Regions from separate parts of the Anoxybacillus sp. FSL W8-0104 genome, predicted to be linked through region 2. Evidence: predicted binding sites of a transcription regulator. Region 2 holds the regulator's gene; each other region holds the start of a gene.
The links. Region 2 encodes Rex, which represses fermentation and respiration genes when NADH is low (regulators of the CRP and FNR family bind a similar motif). Its sites were predicted from a motif close to TTGTGAAATATTTCACAA; they were not measured.
Positions count from the first base shown of each region.

Region 1 (4,136 bases), 920 kb from region 2:
TTTAGACGTTTCCGAATTTCCTTGATCGTTCGTTCGATGGCATTGGTCGTGTAAATCACACTTCGAATACTGCTTGGATAATCCATAAATGTAAGGAGGACATCCAACTCATTGGCCCAAGATTGGACTTCTCTCGGGTACTTGCTGGACCATTTCGACTCAAACTGTTGAAACATCTGTAACGCTATCTCCTTATTCGGTGCGCGATAAATCAGTTTGAGATCCTCTGCCACTTCGAATTGATCTTTTTTCCGAACACGATTTAAGGTATTACGTACTTTGTGAACGACACAACGCTGCACATCGGCTTTCGGATAAACCGCCTTCAAGGCTTCCTCCAACCCCGGTAGTCCATCGAATACGCCCAGAAGCACTTCCTTGACGCCTCTTTGATAGAGGTGTTGAAGAATTTCCTGCCATACATAGGCGCTTTCTTGTCCTCCCACAAAGAAATCAAGAATTTCGCGATATCCTTCTTCGTTCACCCCTAACACCACATAAATGACTTCTTTCTCCACGGTTTCGCGACGAAGTTTTACGTATAAACCATCCAAATATAAAACCGAATAACGCTGATGTAGAGGACGATTGTGCCATTTCTCGATGTCTTCCTTCACTACATCGGTAATACGACTGATTGTCGTTGGAGAATAGGCATTTCCTAAAATTCGTTCGATAAACTTGCCAATTTCCCTCGTACTCATGCCACTTTGATACATTTTGATGACGGCTTCCTCGAGCCAACCAGTATGACGTTGGTAAGGGGCAAACAGCTGCGTTTGAAATTCCCCATTTCGATCTCTTGGGACCAAAAGGCCTTCAATCCGGCCATATTGCGTATCTAGATTTCGTTGATAGTAGCCGTTTCTCATATTGGATGTGTCCGCCTGTTCGATTTCGAGGAAATGTTTGATTTCTTCCCGCATAATCAGCTCTAATTTTTCCTTCACAAACTGACGAATGACACTTTCCAGTTGATTTGCCCAGTCTACATTCGGTATACTTTTAGACATAGGTAGGGTACTCCTTTCTCTGGAATGTTTTTCGTCCAATCAGAGAATACCCTACCTTTTTTCTTTTGGTCTAGTAAAATGCTTTACACAAAATTTTATACATCATCATTTTTTCTGCACATTAGTCGAATAATGTCGAGTATGTACTCCGCTTTATGTTCACCTTTTCGGGCACGATATTTCCCACATTAGTCGAATAATGTCGAGTATGTACTATGAGTCGGAATTAAAAAAGTTACGAATTTAGTTGCCCTGCAGCGGAAGAAAAAAACAATCAAGTATTACAAGTTTCGATTCATCGAGAGGTCTTTGAGGAAATAGGAAAGTCTTTGAACTTATTCGGCCTTTCCCCATTGAACGAAGTTTTTCGGAAAGTAAAAAACTCCACCAGCTACGTTTTGCACGTTACATGGGGTCCCACACGTACAGGAGTTTGAATCACTGTCATAATCTAAAACGTGAAAAAGCAGATCCTCTTCAATCTCAAGATATAGACTTAAATCACCAGAAATAAAAAAGGCTGAAAAAGTTCACAGTTCTCGTGAACTTTTTCAGCGCTCTCCAACTACATAGAAAAAAACTATTTCGCAAATACATGGTTTCCAATCACAACTGTCACTTGGCGCGAGCGGATCCATTCGCTTTTCGCCGTTTTTGGATTGTAAAAATATAATGATCCGCTTCCTAAACCGCGAAAAGCAATGGCTTCTTCAACCGCTCGATATGCTTCACGATCTGCTGGTTTGTTAATCTCGCCATTTTGTACAGGAGTAAACGCATAATATCCTCCTGAACGATCATAAATGACTTGACGAATCGTATTTGGGAAATTTGGATGATCGACACGGTTCAAAACGACAGTTGCCACCGCTACTTTTCCTGCATATGGTTCCCCTTTTGCTTCTGCATGAACGAGACGAGCTAATAAGTCTTTATCAGCTTGAGAGATCGGCTGTGGGATACGCAACGTTTCCCCAACGAATAAAACATCCGTTTGTTTATGATTGATTCGTTGAAGCTCTAGCAATGAAACATTGTAACTTTTTGCAATCGTCCAAAACGTTTCACCTGGCTTTACATAATGAACTGTCGTTTGTGCAGCTACTTCATTTGTTGAAAAACAAAAAGCAACTACAAACATAGAAGCAAGTGCTAATAATCTCCTCATGTTATCCCTCCTAGTCCGTTGCTCGCTTATAAGACTAGCAGGGATTTAGCAATCTATCATTATCTAATTTATGGAAAACACCCGGATCATATGGCGCTCAAAGCCCGAGAAGGTATATGGAAATTTATTCATAAACTATTATACTTTCAATATGAACAGTTTATTTGTCAAAGTTTTTTCCAAAATCACAAGAATCATGTGATGAGCATCACAACAAACAGACAAAAAAGAAGATATGATTACATTGTAAATATCAATACATTTCGGAGGAGAAAATTATGGAAAATATATTCAATGCACAATCGACGGTCGGTGAAATTGTGGCGATGTTCCCAAAAGCGGGCGATTTGTTTAAAGCATATAAAATTGATTTTTGTTGTGGTGGAAATCGTTCCTTATCTGAAGTGCTCGCTGAAAAACAATTAGATATAGAAACAATTTTAAGCGAGCTACAATCACTGTATGAAAAATCGCTCGAAAAGGTAGAAAAAAACTGGATGGAGGCTTCCTATACAGAATTAATCGATCATATTATCCAAAAACACCACCGTTTTTTAATGGAGGAATTGCCACAGCTCAGCCCGTACGTGACAAAAGTATTGCGCGTGCACGGACCAGAACAGCCGCATTTAGTGCAAGTGCATAAACTGTTCAACGATTTAAAAGCCGATCTAGAGCAACATTTAATGAAAGAAGAAACAAAAGCATTTCCATTAATCATCCAATTCGAACAATATCCGACAAAAGAAAATGAACAAGCGATGAGAGAAGTTATTGAAGAACTTGTTACCGAACACGATACGGCAGGAGATATTATTAAAGAAATTCGCAAAATCACGAACGATTTTACACCACCTTTTGATGCATGTGGAACGTATCGACTAGTTTACAATCGGCTTGAAGCGCTAGAGGAAGATCTATTCACTCATATTCATCTTGAAAACAATATTCTCTTTCCACGCATTCTTGCTAATGCGAAATAATCAGTAAAACAGGATCGCTTGATAAAAGCGATCCCATTTTTTATCCACCAATATAGGACATTTCGATTTTCTTGCGCATTTTCGCGGTTTGCTCCGTTCGCTCATCCGAATAACGATCGGTTCGCTTGTTCCACGTATCAACAATAAGCTGTTTCAGCGCTGTTCGATCTGCTCCTTGGCGCAACAGTTGTTTCAATGATACCCCTTCCGTAGCGAACAAGCACATATAAAGCGTCCCATTAGCAGCAATGCGCGCTCGTGTACAGCTTTGGCAAAAAGATTCCGTCACCAAGGAAATAAAGCCGACCAAGCATAAATTCTTTATCCATCATTATTTTACGCATCGTTCTATTTTCACTATAGGAAACAACCGTTCATCGCTCTGTGACATCGCCCACACAACAAAAACGGTATTACGAACAAGTATACCATATCAATTGGAAAAACAACGTCCGAAAACATTCTACAAAAAGACAGACTTTAAAAAGCTGTTTTGCGTTGAACGAGCGACCGATGCGCGAACGTTCCGGTTTATTTCCATATCCCTCCACCTTCCTTTTCGTTCTTTCGTTCTCGTTGTAGCGCTGAAAAATGTTCCGTTATGTGAGATGTCGCAAACGTTCCCTATGATTTTCGTCACACGTTCACGAAAAGTTATGATTTATGTCACAGCTTCTCAATAGAAAACAACGTAAAATTTTGCTTAGAAATTCCATAAGGAGTGGATAATATGACGCATGATTGGATTAAAACAAGGTTGAAAAATGTCGCGCTTTTTCGGGAATTATCCGATCAAGAACTTGACTCAATCGTGAAAATTTCTCAAGTGCGTGTTTATAAACCGCGAACGTTCGTCTTTATGCAAGGAGAGCCGCTTGAACGTGTCTTTTTTATTCAATCAGGAACAGTAAAGATTTACAAAACGGATATTAACGGCAAAGAACAAATTGTGTCGATTTTGCAAACAGGAGA
Region 1 is NZ_JBBOQU010000001.1:1,119,491-1,123,626, reverse strand. It holds gene NST18_RS06035 (IS256 family transposase) at 1-1,013, opposite strand, end outside; gene NST18_RS06030 (cell wall hydrolase) at 1,594-2,181, opposite strand; gene ric (iron-sulfur cluster repair di-iron protein) at 2,460-3,164, shown strand; partial or broken gene NST18_RS06020 (GTP 3',8-cyclase MoaA) at 3,205-3,471, opposite strand; gene NST18_RS06015 (Crp/Fnr family transcriptional regulator) at 3,895-4,136, shown strand, end outside.
Region 1: a site for Rex is predicted at 2,378-2,395, ahead of ric (iron-sulfur cluster repair di-iron protein). Genes of this name have one in related genera too.

Region 2 (4,136 bases):
CAATACGGTCTTTTTCTTGTATTTCAAGCTTAATGTCTGATAAAACTTGTTCTGCTCCATATGATTTGGATAGTTGATTTACTTGTAACTCACATTTCGCACCCTCTCGACAAAAATCGGGAGGATTTTTTTATCTTCCTGTCGAATAAAACCTTGGAATACAAGGAAAGCAAAGGAGTTTGCTCATCATGGACGTTCAAATTCGGGCCATTTATGAAAGTTCTTATTTGAATATAATAAGCGCCCTGTTCAAAGATCTTGACCTTCCTCAGTTGATTGATCGTCTCGTTCCCGTGGATCCGCAATGCCAAACTCGAGCCAGCGATATCGTCAAACTAATCGTTCTGGATATCTTGAGCGGCCGGCAAGCGCTCGTTCATTTGGAACAATGGGCGCATGACATCGATTTGCCGAAGCTGATTCGGCCAGGGCTGGAGCCGTCTTGGTTCAACGACGATGCCATCGCGCGTCATTTGGATCGCCTGTATGAGGCGAATATCCATCAAGTCCTTTCGTCTTGCCTCGTGCAGATCTACAAGAAAGAAGGCCTCTCTCTTCGCGTCTTCCACGCCGATACGACGGACAAGACCGTTTATGGCGCGTATGAATCGGCCTCGCCGGATGCCTTGCAGATTACGCATGGCTACAACCGGCATCATCGTTGGCAAAAGCAGATCGGATTTGGGCTGATTGGCAACGAGGATGGCATCCCGTTTTATGGCGATGTACACGACGGCAACCTGCCGGATAAGACGTGGAATCCCGAGGTGTTGTCCCGTGTGCAGAAACAGCTGAAGCAGGCGAAGATCGAAGATGAATGGATTTATGTTGCCGATTCTGCCGCCATGACGAAAGACACACTGGCGCAAACGAAGGCCGCCAACGCCTTTTTGATCACAAGAGGCCCTTCTTCGCTCCGGATCGTCAAAACCGCGCTGGCTAAAGCTGATGCCCAAGACACGCCGTGGAGCGATCCGTTCTCCTTAGCGGAGAAAAACGGAGCCACCTACCGGGTGTGGGAAACGACATCGACGTACGAAGGTCATTCGGTCCGGTTGATCGTCGTTGAATCCAGCGCGCTCGACCAACGAAAAGGAAAGACGCTCGAAAAAGAGCGAAACCAAGAAGCAGAGCTTCTTCGGCAGAAACAAACCCAGTGGGAAAGCCGTCTGTTTTCGTGCCGGGAAGACGCCGAACAAGCCCTAGCGTCTCTAAAGACGTCCCTTCGTCTCCGGTTCCATCGCGTCGAGGCGTCGGTCGAAGCGATCGTGCGTCCGAAAAAACGGCGCGGACGTCCGAAAAAAGGGGCGGAACCGGACATGGAAACGCTGTACGCCCTTCGCTTGAACGTGGAATTCGACCAAGATGCGTGGGAACAGGCGAGACGGAAAGCGTCCCGGTTTGTCCTTGTCACGACAGTTCCGGAGGAATGGAAAGGTCAACCGATGGATGCGAAAGAGATCTTGAAGTTGTATAAAGGCCAAATCTCGGTGGAAATGAACTTCTCTTTCTTGAAAGACCCGTTCTTTACGGATGAGATTTACGTAAAAAAACCGGAACGGGTCGCGGTATTGGGCTATTTGTTTCTGTTGGCCTTGGCGATTTACCGCGTCTTCCAGCGCCGGGTGCGTCAGTTCATCACCCCGGAACACCCATTAAAGGGCGCGGGAGGCCGGAAACTGACCCGACCGACCGGACAAGCGATTTTTCAATTGTTTTGGTATGTCAGAGTCGTCCTGTTGGAACTGCCGGATGGACGAATTCAACGCGCGTTAGGTCAACCGCTCACGTACGAGCAGCGAAGGATTCTGCAAGGATTAGGGATGGACGAGAGCATTTACGTCTAATGGGATAAAGAACGACCAACGATGGTAAAAAAAGGATACCATCGCTTTTGGTGTTGGTTTAAAAGTTATTCTAAAAAACTGAATAAAAAATCCTTTTGTTCCGCCCTACCAAGGTGCGAAATATGAGTTGTAAAATGATCATTCTTTCTCACCTCAATCTTCTTTTGATAGTGTAACGTACTTTCTTGATATTCGGCAACACTAGTGTACGAATAACAAATTTGACAAAAATAATAATAAAGGGTACAAAGGAAAGACAGAATGAAAAAAATAGTGTATAGTTTAGAAGTGGGAAGAATTTTTTAGACGTATAGGAGAGAAAAATGAAAGCGCTAACTATTTGTGAAAGGAAATGTGGGGGATTGACTCGTGAATAATGAACAGCCAAAAATTCCGCAGGCGACCGCAAAGCGACTACCGTTGTACTATCGTTTTTTGAAAAACTTGCATGCATCAGGCAAGCAACGTGTATCTTCAGCGGAGTTAAGCGAAGCTGTAAAAGTCGATTCAGCAACGATTCGCCGAGATTTTTCATACTTTGGTGCGCTTGGAAAAAAAGGATACGGATATAATGTCAATTATTTGCTGTCATTTTTTCGTAAAACGTTAGACCAAGATGAGACGACAGAAGTGGCGTTATTTGGGGTTGGAAATTTAGGGACTGCATTTTTAAACTACAATTTCAGCAAAAACAATAATACGAAAATTGTGATGGCGTTCGATGTAGATCCAGATAAAGTCGGAACAGAAGTCGGAGGGGTTCCGGTTTATCATTTAGATGAATTGGAGGAGAAACTCGGGGGAATTGCCGTAGCGATTTTAACTGTTCCTGCCCAAGTTGCTCAACCGATTACTGACCGACTTGTTCAACAGGGGATTAAAGGGATTTTAAACTTTACACCTGCTCGCCTGCATGTGCCAGAACACATTCGTGTTCATCATATTGATTTAGCGGTCGAATTGCAGTCACTCGTTTATTTTTTAAAGCATTACGGAAATGAATAAACCTCCCGTTTATGAGCGGGAGGTTTTTTTCAATAAAGAGCGAATAGCTGTGCCAAAATCAAATGTTGCAATTAGGATGAACAGCATTGTTGTTACGTCCCAAATGCCGTCATCAGCACTATCCACAGCAAAATAAGTAAATAAAATGCCCATTAGAAAGTAAAATAGTGGTTCATATTTCATGAAAACAGCCTCCAAATGACGAATTGCATTTGTTCTGCTTCGCGCATAATCTTCTCGATTTCTTCAGCGAATAATATTTGTATGGCAACGACAAACGTGTTCATCAACACGTGTGCTGCAATAGGTACGAGAATGCGTTTTGTTTTCACATATAAGAAGGCGAACACAAACCCCATTGTCGCATACAAGAGCAAATGTTCAAACTCTAAATGAACAACAGCAAATAAAAGTGAACTGACGAGCGCTGATAAGAAAAAATTGTATTTTTGATACAACGTCCCGAAAATAATTTTCCGAAAGATGATTTCCTCTAAAATTGGTCCGACGACTGATGTAACGAGTATAAGAGCTGGTGTCAATTTGACCATTTCAACGATGCGTCTCGTGTTTTCGGACCCCATTTCGACACCAAATAGGTGCATCTCAATATTAGCTGCAATGCCTTGGGCGAAAAGAGCGAGCAAAAACCCCCCAATCGCCCAAAAGAATGACATGCCAATCGATGCTTGATGGCGATCATATGAGTATTTCATATCTTCTTTCATAAAATAAAGAACGAGAAAAAGAGCAATCGGGAAACTAATAACAGCCCAGTAACCAGAAGCGATCGATATGGCTATATCTTTATTTGATGCGTTAATAAATCCGCTATGCGCAAGTAAAGGAACGCCGACTAAACTCGATAGTTGCATAGCGACGTATGTAATGATGACATACCAATATTGCTTTTTCACATGTTCAACCCCTTCGTGCAAATTGTCTAGCTTTAGACGAGCATTTTCTAAGCGTCTGCTTCCTTAGCTGAGCGAATGATCGTCCTCTGCTTTCTAAATTGAATACTTTTTCATTTTATCATATTTTTTGTATGAATTTCGAAAGGAAAGACATAATGTTAAAGAGGGAATCATTTAATGAAAAATTTTTAACTTCCTACTTGCAAAATTAAAAAAAGTTCATTAATATAATAAGTGTGTTAGCACTCAATAAGAATGAGTGCTAATAACGGAACGAAAATCTAATTAAGGAGGTCGTTTGCCGTGTTGAAGCCACTAGGTGATCGTATTGTCATTGAATTAATTCAAACTGAAGAAAAAACAGCGA
Region 2 is NZ_JBBOQU010000001.1:203,361-207,496, forward strand. It holds partial or broken gene NST18_RS01185 (ABC-F family ATP-binding cassette domain-containing protein) at 1-88, opposite strand, end outside; gene NST18_RS01190 (IS1634 family transposase) at 189-1,847, shown strand; gene NST18_RS01195 (redox-sensing transcriptional repressor Rex) at 2,217-2,852, shown strand; gene NST18_RS01200 (YdiK family protein) at 2,862-3,035, opposite strand; gene NST18_RS01205 (CPBP family intramembrane glutamic endopeptidase) at 3,032-3,769, opposite strand; gene groES (co-chaperone GroES) at 4,073-4,136, shown strand, end outside.

Region 3 (4,136 bases), 2.6 Mb from region 2:
ATTTGTAAAGATGATAAAATGGAAATAGACGAGTATAGAAATGTTTTTACAACATAACGTAAGAGGGAGAGTTAAAGTGAATAAAGATGCAAGTGTTCGTTTACAAGATAACATCGTATTAGAGCATTACGGACTGAATGAACTGCATTTAGAGTCTGTCCGCCATTATCGCGAGCAGTTTGCGAAAGTAAAGCCAAACCACCCATGGAACGGTTTAGAAACGAAAGATTTTTTATATAAGATTGGAGCATGGGGAAAAATACGAAACACAAGCAAAGAGGGTCTCACACTCGCAGGACTTCTTATGTTTAGCGAAGAGCGAATGATTACAGAAGTTTTACCACAATATTTTTTAGAATATCGCGAATATGATGACGATATGCTTTGGTCAAATCGTTTCACATCCCAAGACGGAACGTGGTCGGGAAATATTTACGATTTTTATTTTAAAGTAATGAACGAGCTAAAAGATGGATCAGAAGCTGAAAAAGAAGCTATGCATGAGGCGCTCGTTAATGCGATTGTTCATGCCGATTACAACGGTGATGGGGGCATTATTGTCGAACGGCAACGCTCATATGTGCAATTTTCTAATCCCGGGCTTTTCGGTATTCCTTTAGAACAAGCATTTAGCGGCGGTGTTAGCCATTTGCGTAATCCGAATGTGTTTAAAATGTTTATTTACATTCATTTTTGCAAACGAGCTGGAGTCGGTTTGAAAACGATCGAAACGATTTGCTTGCAACAACCTGTCATTGATCAATACGATTTCCAGGAGCGGACGGTCATAACATTACCAATCGTGTCCTTTCCAGAAAGACATAAACAAGACGATGATCTAGAGATGATATGTGATTGGTCAGACAATCTAGAGCTAGCCGACTCCATAAATAACGACGAAAACTCCTATAATAGCGACGAAAACTCCATAAATAGTGAGTTAGAGTCCATAAATAAAGAGTTAGAGTCCGTAAACAAAGAATCTAACTGCGTAAATAGCGGACCTAACTCCGTAATTAGCGAAAATAACTCCTGTAATAGCGACCAAAACTCTATAAATAATCTAACCAACTCCGTAAATAATGAAGAAGAAACGAATATCGATCAAGAGCTCTGGAGTATTGCTGAGATTGCGCGTAAGAAAAAAAGGCTTGCACCGGCAAAGATGGAAGAAGTCATTTTGCAACTATGTGCCCATCGGCCATTAATGTTAAAAGAATTAGCTTATTTATTAGATCGAACGCCAGACGGGCTGCGCAACAATTATTTAGGAAAGTTATTAGCGGAAGGGAAAATGCGTTTGAAGTATCCAGAACAACTGAATCACCCGAGACAGGCATATATAACGAATAAGTAATATTCATGATTTGTTCAATGTTTCACAATCTAAAAATAAAAAATCATGTTACAATGATGGTAACAACAGAAAAGTTGAGGTGACGGCTGATGCTTATATGTGAATGGAGAGACTTTTCGACAGATGCAGAAACATATACATTGGGATTATTCGAAAAGATGATTGGCGATGAATTTGAAGCGATGATGTTTGAAGATGATCAAGATATTCCTTCTTATATATGGACGGTTAACTACGTCGTGATCGTTAAACGGAATACGCGTATGTACAACGATATTTCGTTTACGAAGATTCCACGCAATCCCGTATGTGAATAGCTGCTTCTTTTCCAAGAAGCAGTTTTCTTACAAAATACATTTGCTCAATATTTCACAAAGTTGACACACACAAACAAAACCTAATTCATTAAAATAAAAATGTGAAAACAATCACATTTTTATTTTCAACTAATTTGTGAATCTTTTCACAAAAATGATTATGGGAGGGGCTTATATGGCTGTGGAGGAAAAAGTATTAGACCAAAAGAAAGAAGTTACAAAAATGATTGATACGCTCGTTGCTAATGCTCAAAAAGCGCTTAAAGCGTTTCGTGATTACGATCAAGAAACGATTGATCATATTGTTAAACAAATGGCGTTAGCTGGGCTTGATAAACATATGTATTTAGCGAAACTAGCCATTGAAGAAACAAAGCGCGGCGTGTATGAAGATAAAATTATTAAAAACATTTTTGCGACAGAATACATTTATCATAACATCAAATATGATAAAACCGTCGGCGTTATTCGCGAAAATGAACAGGAAGGCGTCATTGAAATTGCAGAGCCAGTAGGCGTCATCGCCGGGGTAACCCCAGTCACGAACCCGACTTCAACAACAATGTTTAAAGCGCTCATTTCTATTAAAACGCGCAATCCAATCATTTTTGCGTTCCACCCATCTGCGCAAAAATGTAGCAGTGAAGCAGCACGTATTTTGCGCGATGCAGCCATTGCTGCGGGTGCGCCAGAACATTGTATTCAATGGATTGAAACTCCTTCTGTCGAAGCGACGCAACAATTGATGCATCACCCTGGTGTTTCGCTTATTCTTGCGACAGGTGGAGCAGGCATGGTGAAAGCGGCATATAGCTCAGGAAAGCCAGCATTAGGGGTTGGACCTGGTAACGTGCCTTGCTATATTGAGAAAACAGCAAATATTAAACGCGCGGTGAACGACCTTATTCTTTCAAAAACGTTTGATAACGGAATGATTTGTGCATCTGAACAAGCGGTCATTATTGATAAAGAGATTTATGATGCGGTGAAAAACGAAATGATCGCAAATAAGTGCTATTTCTTAAACGAAGAAGAAAAGAAAAAAGTTGAAAAGCTTGTTATCAATGAAAATACGTGTGCAGTCAATCCGAATATTGTCGGTAAACCAGCATATGAAATTGCAAAAATGGCCGGTGTGGACGTTCCAGTTGATACGAAAATTCTTGTCGCAGAATTAAAAAGCGTCGGTCCGCAAGAGCCGCTTTCTCGTGAAAAATTAAGTCCTGTATTGGCGTGCTATAAGGTGAATAGCACAGAAGAAGGGTTAAAACGAGCAGAAGAAATGCTTGAGTTCGGTGGACTTGGCCACTCCGCTGTCATTCATTCAGAAAATCAAGACGTCATTCTTGAATTCGGTAAGCGAATGAAAGCAGGACGAATCATCTCTAATGCACCATCTTCACAAGGGGCGATCGGTGATATTTACAACGCATACATTCCGTCATTGACGCTCGGTTGCGGTACGTTCGGAGGCAACTCGGTTTCGACAAACGTCGGTGCGACACATTTAATTAACATTAAAAAATTAGCGAGAAGGAATGTAAACATGCAATGGTTTAAAGTTCCGCCAAAAATTTACTTTGAAAAACATGCGACACAATATTTAGCGAAAATGCCAAACATCTCACGTGCCTTTATCGTTACAGACCCAGGTATGGTGAAGCTCGGCTATGTCGATAAAGTGTTATACTATTTGCGTAAACGTCCAGATTATGTGCATTGCGAAATTTTCTCAGAAGTTGAACCAGATCCATCAATTGAAACAGTGATGAAAGGTGCCGACATGATGCATGCGTTCCAGCCAGACGTCATCATCGCGCTCGGCGGTGGTTCGGCGATGGACGCGGCGAAAGCGATGTGGCTGTTCTATGAACATCCAAATACCGACTTTAATGGCTTAAAACAAAAGTTTTTAGATATTCGTAAACGCGTATTTAAATATCCAAAACTCGGTCAAAAAGCGCAATTTGTCGCGATTCCAACAACGTCTGGTACAGGTTCAGAAGTGACATCGTTTGCGGTCATTACAGATAAGAAAAATAACGTCAAATATCCGCTCGCTGATTATGAGTTAACACCAGATGTCGCCATCGTTGACCCACAATTCGTCATGACGATGCCAAAACATATTACAGCGGATACAGGTATGGACGTATTAACACATGCGATTGAAGCGTACGTATCGAACATGGCGAACGACTATACAGACGGATTAGCATTAAAAGCGATTCAACTCGTCTTTGAATACTTGCCGCGCGCATATAAAAACGGCAACGATGAAGTCGCGCGTGAAAAAATGCATAACGCATCAACGATCGCTGGTATGGCATTTGCGAACGCATTTTTAGGCATTAACCATAGTTTAGCGCATAAACTTGGGGCAGAATTCCATATCCCACACGGACGTGCGAACACAATTTTAATGCCGCATGTCATTCGTTACAACGCGCAAAAACCGAAGA
Region 3 is NZ_JBBOQU010000001.1:2,763,532-2,767,667, reverse strand. It holds gene NST18_RS14780 (transcriptional regulator) at 77-1,357, shown strand; gene NST18_RS14775 (hypothetical protein) at 1,447-1,674, shown strand; gene adhE (bifunctional acetaldehyde-CoA/alcohol dehydrogenase) at 1,850-4,136, shown strand, end outside.
Region 3: a site for Rex is predicted at 1,809-1,826, ahead of adhE (bifunctional acetaldehyde-CoA/alcohol dehydrogenase). Genes of this name have one in related genera too.

Region 4 (4,136 bases), 1.2 Mb from region 2:
AACGGCTACGTGAGATTTACTTAGGTGATTGGGAAGGGAAAACGATTGCAGAAATTGCGCAATCCGACGAGCAAAATCATTATCATTTTTATCATGATCCAGATGCATACAAGCCGATTATTGGCGAGACGTTTTTTGATGTTCAACGTCGAGCTGTTGCTACGATCCAACATATAGCTAAAAATCATTCAGAAGGTCATATTCTTGTCGTTACACATGGTATGGTGATTCGCACGCTTCTTGTATATTGGAAACAACAAACGCTTGCGGAGTTGTGGAAAAATAGCCGTGTATACGGTACGAGTGTGACGATCGTATCGTTTGACGGGGAAAAGTGGGATATGGAATGTGAATCAGACATTTCACATCTTGAAAGTGGGCTGACACATTTATGAGAAAATGGATTATGTTTTTTACGGCAATTGTCTTTATTGTCGGTTGTACATCGCAAAATAAAGAGAAAACATTTGTTACGACAGTAGAATATGTTGTTGATGGGGATACAGTAAAAATAAAAAAAGATGGCGAAATCGTAACGGTTCGTCTACTAAATATCGATACCCCCGAAACGTATCGCGAAAAACAGGCGTATGGCGAAGAGGCAAAACAATTCGCTAAAGACGTTTTGCTTCACAAAAAAGTGACAGTTGAACTAAGCGCAAAAGAACAACCGTACGATCGTTATGGTCGATTGCTTGCGTACATATGGTTAGAGGATGGAACTTTATACCAAGAAAAAATTGTACAAGAAGGGTTTGCGCGTGTTGCTTACGTATTTGAACCGGACACAAAATATGCAAAAAAAATTGTATAAAGCACAAGAAAAAGCAAAAAAAGCAAAAAAACGAATATGGAGTGTCGATGGATACGTGACAGAAGAAGGATTTAATATGAGTGTATGGTTAAATAAAGCTTCGTAAATGTGAAAAGGGCTGGATGAAACAGCCCTTTTAATGTGCGAGCATCGCTTGCATATCTTCTTCTACATCGCCGATAAGTTTGAGACCGAACATGTCTTGTAGGACGCGTAACACACTTTCAGAAATAAAGTGCGGTGCTTTCGGTCCAATTCGAATGTCTTGAATGCCTAAACTAAACAATCCGAGTAAGATTGCAACTGCTTTTTGTTCAAACCATGAAAGAACGATGCTGACCGGTAACTCATTGACCTCACAGCCGAATGCTTCCGCAAGCGCCATTGCAATTTTGACAGTCGAAATCGAGTTGTTGCATTGCCCTAAATCAATATATCGTGGAATGTTCGTGCCAGGAACAACCCCGTAGTCGACATCGTTAAAGCGGAATTTCCCACAGGATGTCGTTAAAATGACAGTGTTTTTCGGTAACGATGTAGCTAACGTGCGATAATATTCACCGCCTTTTCCAGGAGCGTCGCAACCTGCGATAACGAAAAAGCGTTCAATTTTTCCTTCTTTTACAGCTTGAATAATTTCTGGTGAAATTTGAATTACAGTTTCGTGATGGAAACCAGTCACTAACGTTTCATCCGATTCAATGTTTGCTTCTGGAAGTTGTAGCGCTTTCTCAATTAACGGCGTGAAATCATCGTTTTCGATTTTTTGCACATGTTCTAATCCGGCTACATCATATGAAAACATGCGATCAGCATATGAACCTTTTATCGGCATGACACAGTTTGTTGTCGCTAAAATAGCACCAGGGAATTTTTCAAATAGGCGACGTTGATCGTACCATGCTTTTCCGACATTTCCTTTCAGATGTTTATATTTTTTTAATTGTGGGTAACCATGTGCTGGAAGCATTTCGGAATGTGTGTAAATGTTAATTCCTTTTCCTTCTGTTTGTTTTAATAGTTGTTCAAGGGCAAATAAGTTATGTCCTGTAACGAGAATACATTTTCCTTCAATTCTATTTTGCGTTACACGAACAGGTTGAGGAATGCCAAGTCGTTCTGTATGTGCTCGATCGAGTAGTTCCATTACGCGAATGGCTGCTCTTCCGACTTTCATCGCCATGTCTATATGTTCTTGTACGTTAAAGTTAGAGTTTGTTAACGTCATATATAACGCTTCATGTGTCGTTGTATCAACGAACGGATCGGTATACCCAAGTTGATGGGCATGCGTGCGATATGCTGCAATTCCTTTTAATGCAAATACGATCGTATCTTGCAAACTTGCAATTGTTTCATCTTTCCCGCAAACTCCAACAACAGTACATCCCCCTGTTGGTGTTTGTTCACATTGATGACAAAACATGATGACCCCTCCTTTTCTTATTGACACTTTAACAATAGGAGAAAATATGTACGTCGTAAGTGATACATATCACACTTTCATACAAAGTAACTATTCAGCCACATCATAAAGTGAGCTGAATATTTTCTTCTTTCCTTGTCTATGATGTGAATACTGATAGACAAGGAGGTGAATCGCATGTTGACGGTACAACAAGCTGTATTTACAGTTGAAAGCTTAATCGGCAAAGTTCAACAACAAAAACAGCTCATTCATCAACTCGTTCAAGAAAATGAACATTTGCGTCACGAAAACAAACAACTACGCAAAGAAAATGAACAACTGAAGTACCGTGTTCAAGAGCTGGAAGCACGCACGAAAAAAAACAGCTCTAATAGCCATTTGCCCCCATCTTCTGACCGTTTTGCCAACACACGTTCTTCTCGTCAACCATCTGGCAACAAGCCAGGCGGACAAGAAGGACATCAAGGAACGACGCTCCGTCAAGTGGAACATCCACATCATCGTGTCGTCCACCGTGTGCATACGTGTCAAGGATGTGGGGTTTCTTTGCGTGACGTCAAACCGTTCAAAGTCGATATCCGTCAAGTGTTTGATGTCCCTCCTGTGGCGATCGAGGTGACACAACATGAACGTGAAGTGAAATCGTGTCCGCATTGTCGATGTGTTCAACAAGCCGAATTCCCATCCCATGTCACGAATCATGTGCAATACGGTCCACGGCTCACGGCGCTCGTTGTTTATTTACATCATATCCAATTGATCCCGTACAAGCGTTTAAGTGATACAATCGAAGCGTTATATCAACACTCGATTAGTACGGGAACTCTTGCCAATATGGTGAAACGAGGACGCGAAGCGCTGGAATCAAATATGGACGTCATCGAAGACGCCTTACTTGAATCCAACATCCTGCATGTCGATGAAACGAGTTTGCGCATCAATGGAAAACTCGCATGGGTGCATGTCGCGTGTACATCGAAATATACGTACTTGGCTCCTCACGTTTCTCATGGAAAGAAAGCGACCGATGACATCGGGATTCTTCCGCGATATCAAGGGACGATGATGCACGATGGGTTCGTTACGTATACGAAATACACACAAGCCATCCATGCCCTTTGTCACGCCCATCATTTGCGTGAATTGAAGGGTTTCATCGAACAAGGGCATATATGGGCATCGCGCATGACGACGTTTCTGTTAGCCGCCAAACAGGCCGTCGAAGCTCATCACGGTGCGCTTTCCGAAGAAGAAGCGAAACGATGGGAACGAGTGTATGATCGCATCCTAGAAAGAGCACAACACCGATTGGAAACGGCGACGCCTCTTCCGAAAAAAGCACTCGCTTTTGTTCGACGGCTTCAGAAACGAAAGGAAGAAGCGTTGCGTTTCTTACGTGAAGTGCATGTTCCCTTTGACAACAACCAAGCCGAACGCGATCTTCGCATGGTCAAAGTGAAAGAGAACATTTCGGGTACATTTCGCGAAGAAACATTCGCCCAGTCTTTTTGTATCACAAGAAGTATCGTTTCCACACTGACGAAACACGAAAAAAACGTGTGGGATTCGTTATGTCTTCTGTTGACAGGCGACACGCTCGATCGTGTTCTTTCTACCACTTAGGGCATTTTCTATTACGGGGATGCCCTATTTGTGTTGCGCTTCTTTACATACTACTATCGGGGTGAATAGTTACCATACAAAAATGTGAACGGAATTTGACAATAATCCATATTGAATCAAGACCTGAATCCGTGATGGTTGGAAATCAACTTTGATTTTGGTGTTAGTTCTATGGATATATGATCCATACATCCCTTTTTTTGATGATTCCCTGCACCACTTTCATGTTTGAAAACGAGATAAATCCTCTTTTATGGAGATACAAACCAA
Region 4 is NZ_JBBOQU010000001.1:1,384,528-1,388,663, reverse strand. It holds gene NST18_RS07420 (histidine phosphatase family protein) at 1-395, shown strand, start outside; gene NST18_RS07415 (thermonuclease family protein) at 392-814, shown strand; gene NST18_RS15180 (hypothetical protein) at 795-920, shown strand; gene hcp (hydroxylamine reductase) at 951-2,240, opposite strand; gene tnpC (IS66 family transposase) at 2,418-3,866, shown strand.
Region 4: a site for Rex is predicted at 2,298-2,315, ahead of hcp (hydroxylamine reductase). Genes of this name have one in related genera too.